2 regions of the Mesorhizobium sp. B2-3-2 genome follow, and region 2 is predicted to be linked to the other one. Evidence: predicted binding sites of a transcription regulator. Region 2 holds the regulator's gene; the other holds the start of a gene.
The links. The regulator HrcA, encoded in region 2, represses chaperone genes, less so after heat shock. The targets are predictions, from matches to a motif close to GTTAGCACTCNCNNNNNGNGAGTGCTAAC.
Positions count from the first base shown of each region.

Region 1: FJ964_RS05205 (co-chaperone GroES) is a predicted target of HrcA. The motif match lies at 1,310-1,338, and genes of this name have one in related genera.

Region 1 covers NZ_VFWA01000002.1:1,961-6,049, forward strand. The annotation lists gene FJ964_RS05190 (DUF982 domain-containing protein) at 1-397, shown strand, start outside; gene FJ964_RS05195 (usg protein) at 516-794, opposite strand; gene FJ964_RS05200 (hypothetical protein) at 819-1,160, opposite strand; gene FJ964_RS05205 (co-chaperone GroES) at 1,491-1,805, shown strand; gene groL (chaperonin GroEL) at 1,863-3,494, shown strand; gene FJ964_RS05215 (hypothetical protein) at 3,567-3,779, shown strand; gene FJ964_RS05220 (helix-turn-helix transcriptional regulator) at 3,869-4,089, shown strand, end outside.
Region 2 covers NZ_VFWA01000029.1:14,415-18,503, reverse strand. The annotation lists gene rph (ribonuclease PH) at 1-568, opposite strand, end outside; gene hrcA (heat-inducible transcriptional repressor HrcA) at 798-1,895, shown strand; gene FJ964_RS30785 (hypothetical protein) at 1,932-2,126, shown strand; gene FJ964_RS30780 (sorbosone dehydrogenase family protein) at 2,252-3,622, shown strand; gene FJ964_RS30775 (LysE family translocator) at 3,754-4,089, shown strand, end outside.

The DNA.
Region 1 (4,089 bases), on a different contig from region 2:
CTCGATCGCGGATGGACGGTCGCCGATGATTCCATCCGATTGCTTACTCGCAAAAAGACGTCAAAAAACGGAGGAAGTGATGAACGATATTCGGTTCCCTCAGCCGATTACGCTCGAATTCTCGAATGCGCCCCGCAAGATCGACAGCAGCTTCGAGGCTCTGGAATGCCTGGATCAACAATGGCCGAAATGGGCGCGTGGCCCAAGCTGGCGCGCCGCCGACCGTGCGTGCCGCGATGCGCTGGATGGCTGGCGCAGCGGGCGTGCTGCCTACAAAGCTTTCTTGAAGGCGGCCAAGCGAGCCGGCCTGACCAGAGGCCGCCCCCCTTCGCTTCGCCAACCCCGCTCCGCGAGGATGCCAGGGGCGGCTCGGCCAATGGCTGTCGGAGCAGGATGACATGGATCCCACCACTTATCCTGCTCGGAAGCTCTGACTTTAGGTATGCTCAATCTTTGAGCGCGCCGCCTCGCAGGCGACGCGCTTCAGGTTTTTTGATCCGCTCAATGCGATCCGCTCAATGGATGGCGACGATGCCGTCAACGGCGCGCCATTCCGATGGTGTGATCAGGCGATGATGGGCGACGCGCACGGAGTGCAGCGCGCCGTCCAGTTCGCTTTCCCAATAGCCAAGGAAGCCCTTCAGCTCCGGGAAATCGGGAGCGAGGTCGTATTCCTGCCAGACATAGAGCTGCAGGAGATTGGGGTAGTCGGGCATATGGTAATGAATCTCGGCCGTGGTCAGGCCGTAGCCATCCATCTGCAGGCGGAATTCTCTGCTGACCGCAGTCACCATATGCTTCTCCTTTCGTTTATGAGATCACGCATGCATCCTGGCGAAGCCCTGGCGGAAATCGTCCGGCGTCGGCCGCGACGCCGACGCGTCGATGTCGAGCTTGCACAGGGCCTCCATGATCTGGTCGAAGGAAACCGGCCGCTCGACTCCCTGCGGCAGGCGCAGTTCCGGCATCGACTCCACCGCGCAGGCGTCCGAGGCCCAAGACGACAGGATCGCCCGCTTTTCCCAAAGGTCGAGCGCGTCGTCTGCCAACACCTCGTCGGGATGTTTGAAATGCCTGGCCGGCGAAAGCAGCCGGTCAAGCGGGATGTCGGGCATATCGGTCAGGGAAGGCATGATCGGCGAAAGTTTCTGTCGGTCCATTGTTGTGCTCCGTTCGCAAAACTCCTCGATAGCGCCCAGGTTCCGGCTGCACTTCGGCAGCGCGGGCCAAAATAATTTTGTTGGCTCTTTTCGAAAATTCAAGCGATGAAATCGTCGGCCTGGTCAGAATTTCCTCATGATAACAGTGTGTTGGCACTCTCGTGTGGCGAGTGCTAAAATTTTTGCGCAGACCTCTTGAAAGCGGAAAGCTGCAAAACTAGCTCGATATGCGCGCGCGATGCTGAACAAGGTCGCGACACCCCGAGCCGGCCGATATTGCCGGTCCGGCGCGGAGGAACCTCAAACTGTTTGTCCTTGAAGGAGAACGACATGACGTTTCGCCCGTTGCATGACCGTATCCTGGTCCGCCGCATCGAAGCCGAGGAAAAAACGGCCGGCGGCATCATCATTCCCGATACAGCCAAGGAAAAGCCGCAGGAAGGCGAGGTGATCGCCGCCGGCCCTGGCGCGCGCAACGAAGCCGGGCAGCTTCAGCCGCTCGACGTCAAGGTGGGTGACCGCATCCTGTTCGGCAAATGGTCCGGCACCGAGATCAAGCTCGGCGGCGAAGACCTTATCATCATGAAGGAAAGCGACGTGATGGGTGTGATCGAGCAGACCGCAACGATGAAGAAGGCCGCTTGACGGCTTCTTGCGAGGTTACCAGTCAACGAAAGCTGCCTAAAGCGAAGGAGTGATCCAATGGCTGCCAAGGAAGTGAAATTCCATACCGAAGCCCGCGAGAAAATGCTGCGCGGCGTCGACATTCTGGCCAATGCGGTGAAGGTGACGCTCGGTCCCAAAGGCCGCAATGTCGTTATCGACAAGTCCTTCGGCGCGCCGCGCATCACCAAGGATGGTGTGACGGTGGCCAAGGAAATCGAGCTGGAAGACAAGTTCGAGAACATGGGCGCACAGATGGTGCGCGAGGTGGCGTCGAAAACCAGCGACTTGGCTGGCGACGGCACCACAACCGCGACGGTTCTGGCCCAAGCCATCGTAAAGGAAGGCGCCAAGGCCGTGGCATCGGGCATGAATCCGATGGATTTGAAGCGCGGCATCGACAAGGCCGTGGAGGCGGTCGTCGCCGAACTGAAGGCCAATGCCCGCAAGGTGACGAAGAACGACGAGATCGCCCAGGTCGGCACCATCTCGGCCAATGGCGATGCCGAGATCGGCCGCTTCCTCGCCGAGGCGATGGAGAAGGTCGGCAATGAAGGTGTCATCACGGTGGAGGAGGCCAAGACCGCCGAGACCGAACTCGAGGTGGTCGAGGGCATGCAGTTCGACCGCGGCTATCTCAGCCCGTACTTCATCACCAACCAGGACAAGATGCGCGTCGAGCTCGAAGAGCCTTATGTACTGATCCACGAGAAGAAACTGTCCAACCTGCAAGCCATGCTCCCCGTTCTCGAGGCCGTCGTACAGTCGGGCAAGCCTTTGCTGATCATTGCCGAGGATGTGGAAGGGGAGGCGCTCGCCACGCTGATTGTCAACAAATTGCGCGGCGGCCTGAAGGTCGCGGCCGTCAAGGCGCCTGGCTTCGGCGATCGCCGCAAGGCGATGCTGGAGGATATCGCCATCCTCACCGGCGGCACGGCGATCAGCGAGGATCTCGGCATCAAGCTCGAGAACGTCACGCTGCAGATGCTGGGCCGCGCCAAGAGAGTGGTGATCGAAAAAGAAAATACCACCATCATCGACGGCGTTGGCCGCAAGGAAGAGATCCAGGGCCGTATCGCCCAGATCAAAGCCCAGATCGAGGAGACCACCTCCGACTATGACCGCGAGAAATTGCAGGAGCGGCTGGCGAAGCTCGCCGGCGGCGTCGCCGTCATCCGCGTCGGCGGTTCGACGGAAGTCGAGGTGAAGGAGCGCAAGGACCGTGTCGACGACGCGCTGCATGCGACCCGTGCGGCGGTCGAGGAAGGCGTGCTCCCCGGTGGCGGCGTCGCGCTGCTTCGGGCCGCCAAGGCGCTTGATGGCTTGGTGATCGACAATGCCGACCAGAGGACCGGCGTGGAGATCGTGCGGCGCGCAATCGAGACCCCGGTGCGCCAGATCGCGGAGAATGCCGGCGCCGAGGGCTCGATCATCGTCGGCAAGCTGCGCGAGAAGAGCGAGTTCGGCTGGGGCTGGAACGCCCAGACCAACGAGTTCGGCGATCTCTACGGCCAAGGCGTCATCGATCCGGCAAAGGTCGTACGCGCCGCGCTTCAGGATGCCGCTTCCGTCGCCGGCCTGCTGGTCACCACCGAGGCGATGGTGGCCGAGAAGCCAAAGAAGGAAGCCGCCGCCCCTGCCATGCCCGCCGGCGCGGGCATGGACTTCTAGGACGATGGGAGACTGCCCGCTCCCCTCGAATGGGAGCGGGCGCTTCCTAGGAAAGTTTGGAGAGAGACCAATATGACCGGCATCGGTTCCGTTCCGGCGCCCACGCATCCGGCAAACGAATTTCTCGCCTACGAGGCAGAATGCAGGAGCGTGCTGGGACCATTGCTGACGGGCGTCCTCGACATGGCGGAGTCCGCGGGCTGGAGCCGCCGTACCGCGGCCTCGACGCTGATGTTTCTGGCGGCTCAGCATGTGTCGGCAGCTTCGGAAGGCTCCGGCGGCTGAATCCAGCGGTGGAGGACGCCGTGGTCGGAGCAATTCGCGGAACGCCGTGGTGAACGATGGACGGATGTCCGGTCGGAAAGAGGACCGACATGATCGCGGGCCAATTGCGTGAATGCCTGAAAACGTTGAGGTGGAAAGCGGCAGACCTCGCCGACGAGCTTGGTTGCCCGCAAAGCCAGGTCGCCGCCTGGCTCGATGGGCGGACGCTCCCGCCGCTTTCCGTCGTTGCCTGGCTCGAGGCGCTCGCCAGGGCGCACAGGGCGCTGCCGGCGCCGGGCTGGGGCTCGCCAATGGTCAAGCCAAGTCCGGT
Region 2 (4,089 bases):
AATTGGCGTCGGTGCCGGCGGAGGAATCTTCGAGATAGTCGAGGTCGATGACCGGCTGGCCTTCATGGATGCCGCAGGAAATCGCCGCGACATGGTCCTTCAGCACCTTGCCGACGCTCACCATCTGCCGCGCTTCCATCCAGCGCAGGCAATCGTAGAGCGCCACCCAGCCGCCGGTGATGGAGGCGGTGCGGGTGCCGCCATCGGCCTGGATGACGTCGCAGTCGACGGTGATCTGCTGCTCGCCCAGCGCCTGCAGGTCGACCACGGCGCGCAGCGAGCGGCCGATCAGCCGCTGGATCTCCAGCGTGCGCCCGCCCTGCTTGCCGGCGGAGGCCTCGCGGCGCATGCGCTCGCCGGTCGAGCGCGGCAGCATGCCGTATTCGGCCGTCACCCAGCCTTTTCCGGAATTGCGCATCCAGCCCGGCACCTTTTCCTCCAGGCTTGCCGTGCACAGGACATGCGTGTCGCCGAACTTCACCAGGCACGAGCCTTCGGCATGTTTGGAGACGCCGCGCTCGAAGGAGATGGCGCGCATTTCGTCGAACTGGCGTTTGGAGGGGCGCATTCGGCCTGCTTTCTTGTCAGCTTTTTTGAATCTTGGCCGGCTTTTAGACGCATGCGGGGCACGGCGTAAAGGAAAATGGACCGGCGACCGCAAACGCGGCGACACTGGGTGATCGCGCAACGCGACACCGGATGATCGCAAGTGCGACACCGGGGTGATCGCAAGTGCGACACCGGGTTGCGCGCGGCGCCGCGAAGTCTATATCCTTGAACCGGAGGTTATGGCCGCAATGACCAAGGCAGTCGATCCCGCTTCGCAGTCGCTCGCTCTTCCCGCGCCGGCACTTCAGGCGCTCGATATGCGTTCGCGCGACATCTTCCGGCGTATCGTCGATTCCTATCTGAGGGACGGCGAGCCCGTGGGATCGCGCAGCCTGTCGCGCATCCTGCCGTCCTCGCTGTCGCCGGCCACCATCCGCAACGTGATGAGCGACCTCGAACATCTCGGCCTGATCTATGCGCCGCACGTCTCGGCCGGCCGCCTGCCGACGCAGGCCGGCCTGCGCTTCTTCGTCGACGCCTTCATGGAACTGGGCGACCTCTCCGACGAGGAGCGGCGCAGCATCGAGGCGCAGGTGCGCGCCTCCGGCTCGGGCGCCACGCTGGAACACATGCTGACCGAGGCCAGCCAGATGCTGTCTGGCATGTCGCGCGGCGCCGGCCTGGTGCTGGCCGCCAAGAACGAGGTGGCGCTCAAGCACATCGAGTTCATCCAGCTCGAGCCGACCAAGGCGCTGACCGTGATGGTGTCGCAGAACGGCGACGTCGAGAACCGGGTCATCGATCTGCCGGCCGGCATCACCGTCTCGCAATTGCACGAGGCCTCGAATTTCCTCAACGCCCATATTCGCGGCCGTACGCTGGCCGAGGCGCGGGCGGAGGTCGCGCGTATCAAGGAAGAGACAAGGGCAGCGCTCGACACGCTGTCGCAGGACCTGGTGGAGAAAGGGCTGGCGGTGTGGGCCGGCGCGGAAAGCGGCCTGCCGGCGCGCCTGATCGTGCGCGGTCGCGCCAATCTTCTCGAAAACGTCACCGCCCAGGCGGACATCGAACTCTTGCGCCATTTGTTCGAGGACATGGAGACGCAGGACGGGCTGATCCAGCTGCTCGACCTCGCCGAGGCGGGACCGGGCGTGCGCATCTTCATCGGCTCGGAAAACAAGCTTTTCTCGCTCTCCGGCTCGTCGCTCGTCGTGGCACCCTACCGCGACAAGGACGCCCGCGTCGTCGGCGCGCTCGGCGTCATCGGCCCGACCCGGCTCAACTATGCCCGCATTGTCCCGATGGTCGACTATACGGCGCAGCTGATATCGCGCATGCTGCGCTGAGAGCTGGGATCGATCCAGACGGCCGAGGAGGAAAAAATGGCGCTGGAATCGTTCAAGGCCCAGATCAGCCTACTGCTGGAGGAGATGGTCAACCAGCCTGAGGATGTGCGGGAAGTGCAGGAGCAATTGCGCGAGAAGCTGCGCGAAATGCGCGCCATGGGCATGCCGCTGCCGGCCGACCTCGTCGAACTGGAAAAGAACCTCGACGCCGATCTCGACGCGGATACCTGACCCGAATTCCTTCAACTCCCCGTGTCGTCCGGAACGACTGCCGAGCCCGCCCGTTCCCCTGATGCATGTGATCCTCGGTCTTGGGACAACGACATGCATAGCGAAGCGAGAAGCTGGAGACTGGGATGATCAGACTTGCCGGCGCCGTGGCGATCCCCGCAGCCTTGCTTTTCGCCGCGACGGCATTGGCCCAGCAGACAGAACCGGTGCTCAAGGGCGCGGCCGCATTTGGTGACTGGCGGGCCGACGAGCCGGGCGTGCGCCGGCTGATCAGCCCGCAAGACCAGCCCAGGCCCTATGTCACCAGATCCGCCTCGAACAGCGCCGGTCCGGTGCAAAGGCCGCAAGGCGCCGAGCCGCGGCTGCCGGCGGGTTTTTCGGCGGAACTGATCGCTTCGGGCATCGACAATCCGCGCGTCGTGCGCGTCGCGCCCAATGGCGACCTGTTCGTCGCCGACAGCGAGGCCAACCAGGTCCGCGTCTACCGTCTGGGCGAGGGCAACGCGAAACCCGTCAGTGACGGCGTCTTCGCCCGCAATCTCAACCAGCCCTACGGCATCGCCTTCTATCCGCCCGGGGACAGTCCGCAATGGGTCTATGTCGCCAACAGCGACAGCATCGTGCGCTTTCCCTACCGCGATGGCGACCTGAAGGCCTCCGGCGAGCCGGAAACGATTGTCCGCGACATTCCGGCCACTCATCACTGGACCCGCGACATCGCCTTCTCGCCGGACGGCAAGACGCTCTATCTCTCGGTCGGCTCCGGCTCGAACGCCGCCCAGGACATGGCAAGGAAACCGCGGGGCGGGCTCGATGCCTGGGCCAGGTCGAAGCCGCTCGGCGCCGCCTGGGGCTCGGAGGAAGGCCGCGCCGACGTAAGGGCTTTCGACCCGGACGGCAAGAATGGCCGCATCGTTGCCACCGGCCTGCGCAATTGTTCGGGCATGGCCATCCAGCCGGCGACGGGCGCGCCGTGGTGCGTGGTCAACGAGCGCGACGCGCTCGGCGACAATGTGCCGTTCGAATATGCGACCGAAGTGAGGGAAGGCGCCTTCTACGGCTGGCCCTGGTACTATATCGGCGACAATGAGGATCCGCGCCACAAGGGCGCGCGTCCCGACCTTGCCGGCAAGGTCACCGTCCCCGACATTCTGATGCAGGCGCATTCGGCGCCGCTCAACATCGCCTTCTACGACGGCAGGAATGTCCGCGCGGGATCCGGTTTTCCGGCCGAATACAGGGGCGACGCCTTCGTCGCCCTGCACGGTTCGTGGAATCGCGGCAACAGGACCGGCTACAAGGTGGTGCGGCTCAAGTTCAAGGACGGCAAGCCGACCGGCGAATATGAGGATTTCATGACCGGCTTCGTCACCTCCGGCGGCGAGGTCTGGGGCCGGCCGGTCGGCGTGGCGGTGGCGAACGACGGCGCGCTGATCGTCACCGAGGACGGCAACGGCACCATCTGGCGCGTGACCTACGGCGACGGGCGGTCCTGACCCGCTTGGGAGGTCCCGAGCGCGGGGCATGCCTGGTGCAACCGAATCCGGATCCAGGCAATTCCCACCCGCCAAACTCTGTGCGACAAGGCGCCCTCCCAGCAGCGTTTCCCCGACACACGGCCTTCTCCATGACCCTCACCGGCTTCCTCGCCTACAGCGCAGCCCTTGGCCTCGCCGCCGCCATTCCCGGCCCCGGCATCACCGCGCTTATGGCGCGCGCGCTCGGTTCCGGCTTCCGCTCCTCGCTGGCCATGTCCTTTGGCCTGATGCTCGGCGACCTCCTTTATCTCACCGCCGTGGTGCTTGGGCTTGCCTTCGTCGCGCAGACCTTCGGCCTGGTGTTCCTCGCCGTCAAATGGGCCGGCGTCGCCTATCTCGCCTTCCTCGGCTGGCGCTTCTGGACCGCCGGCATCACGCCCGAGACGGTCGAGGCCAGGAAAGGCAAGGGCGGGCTGGCGTCGAGC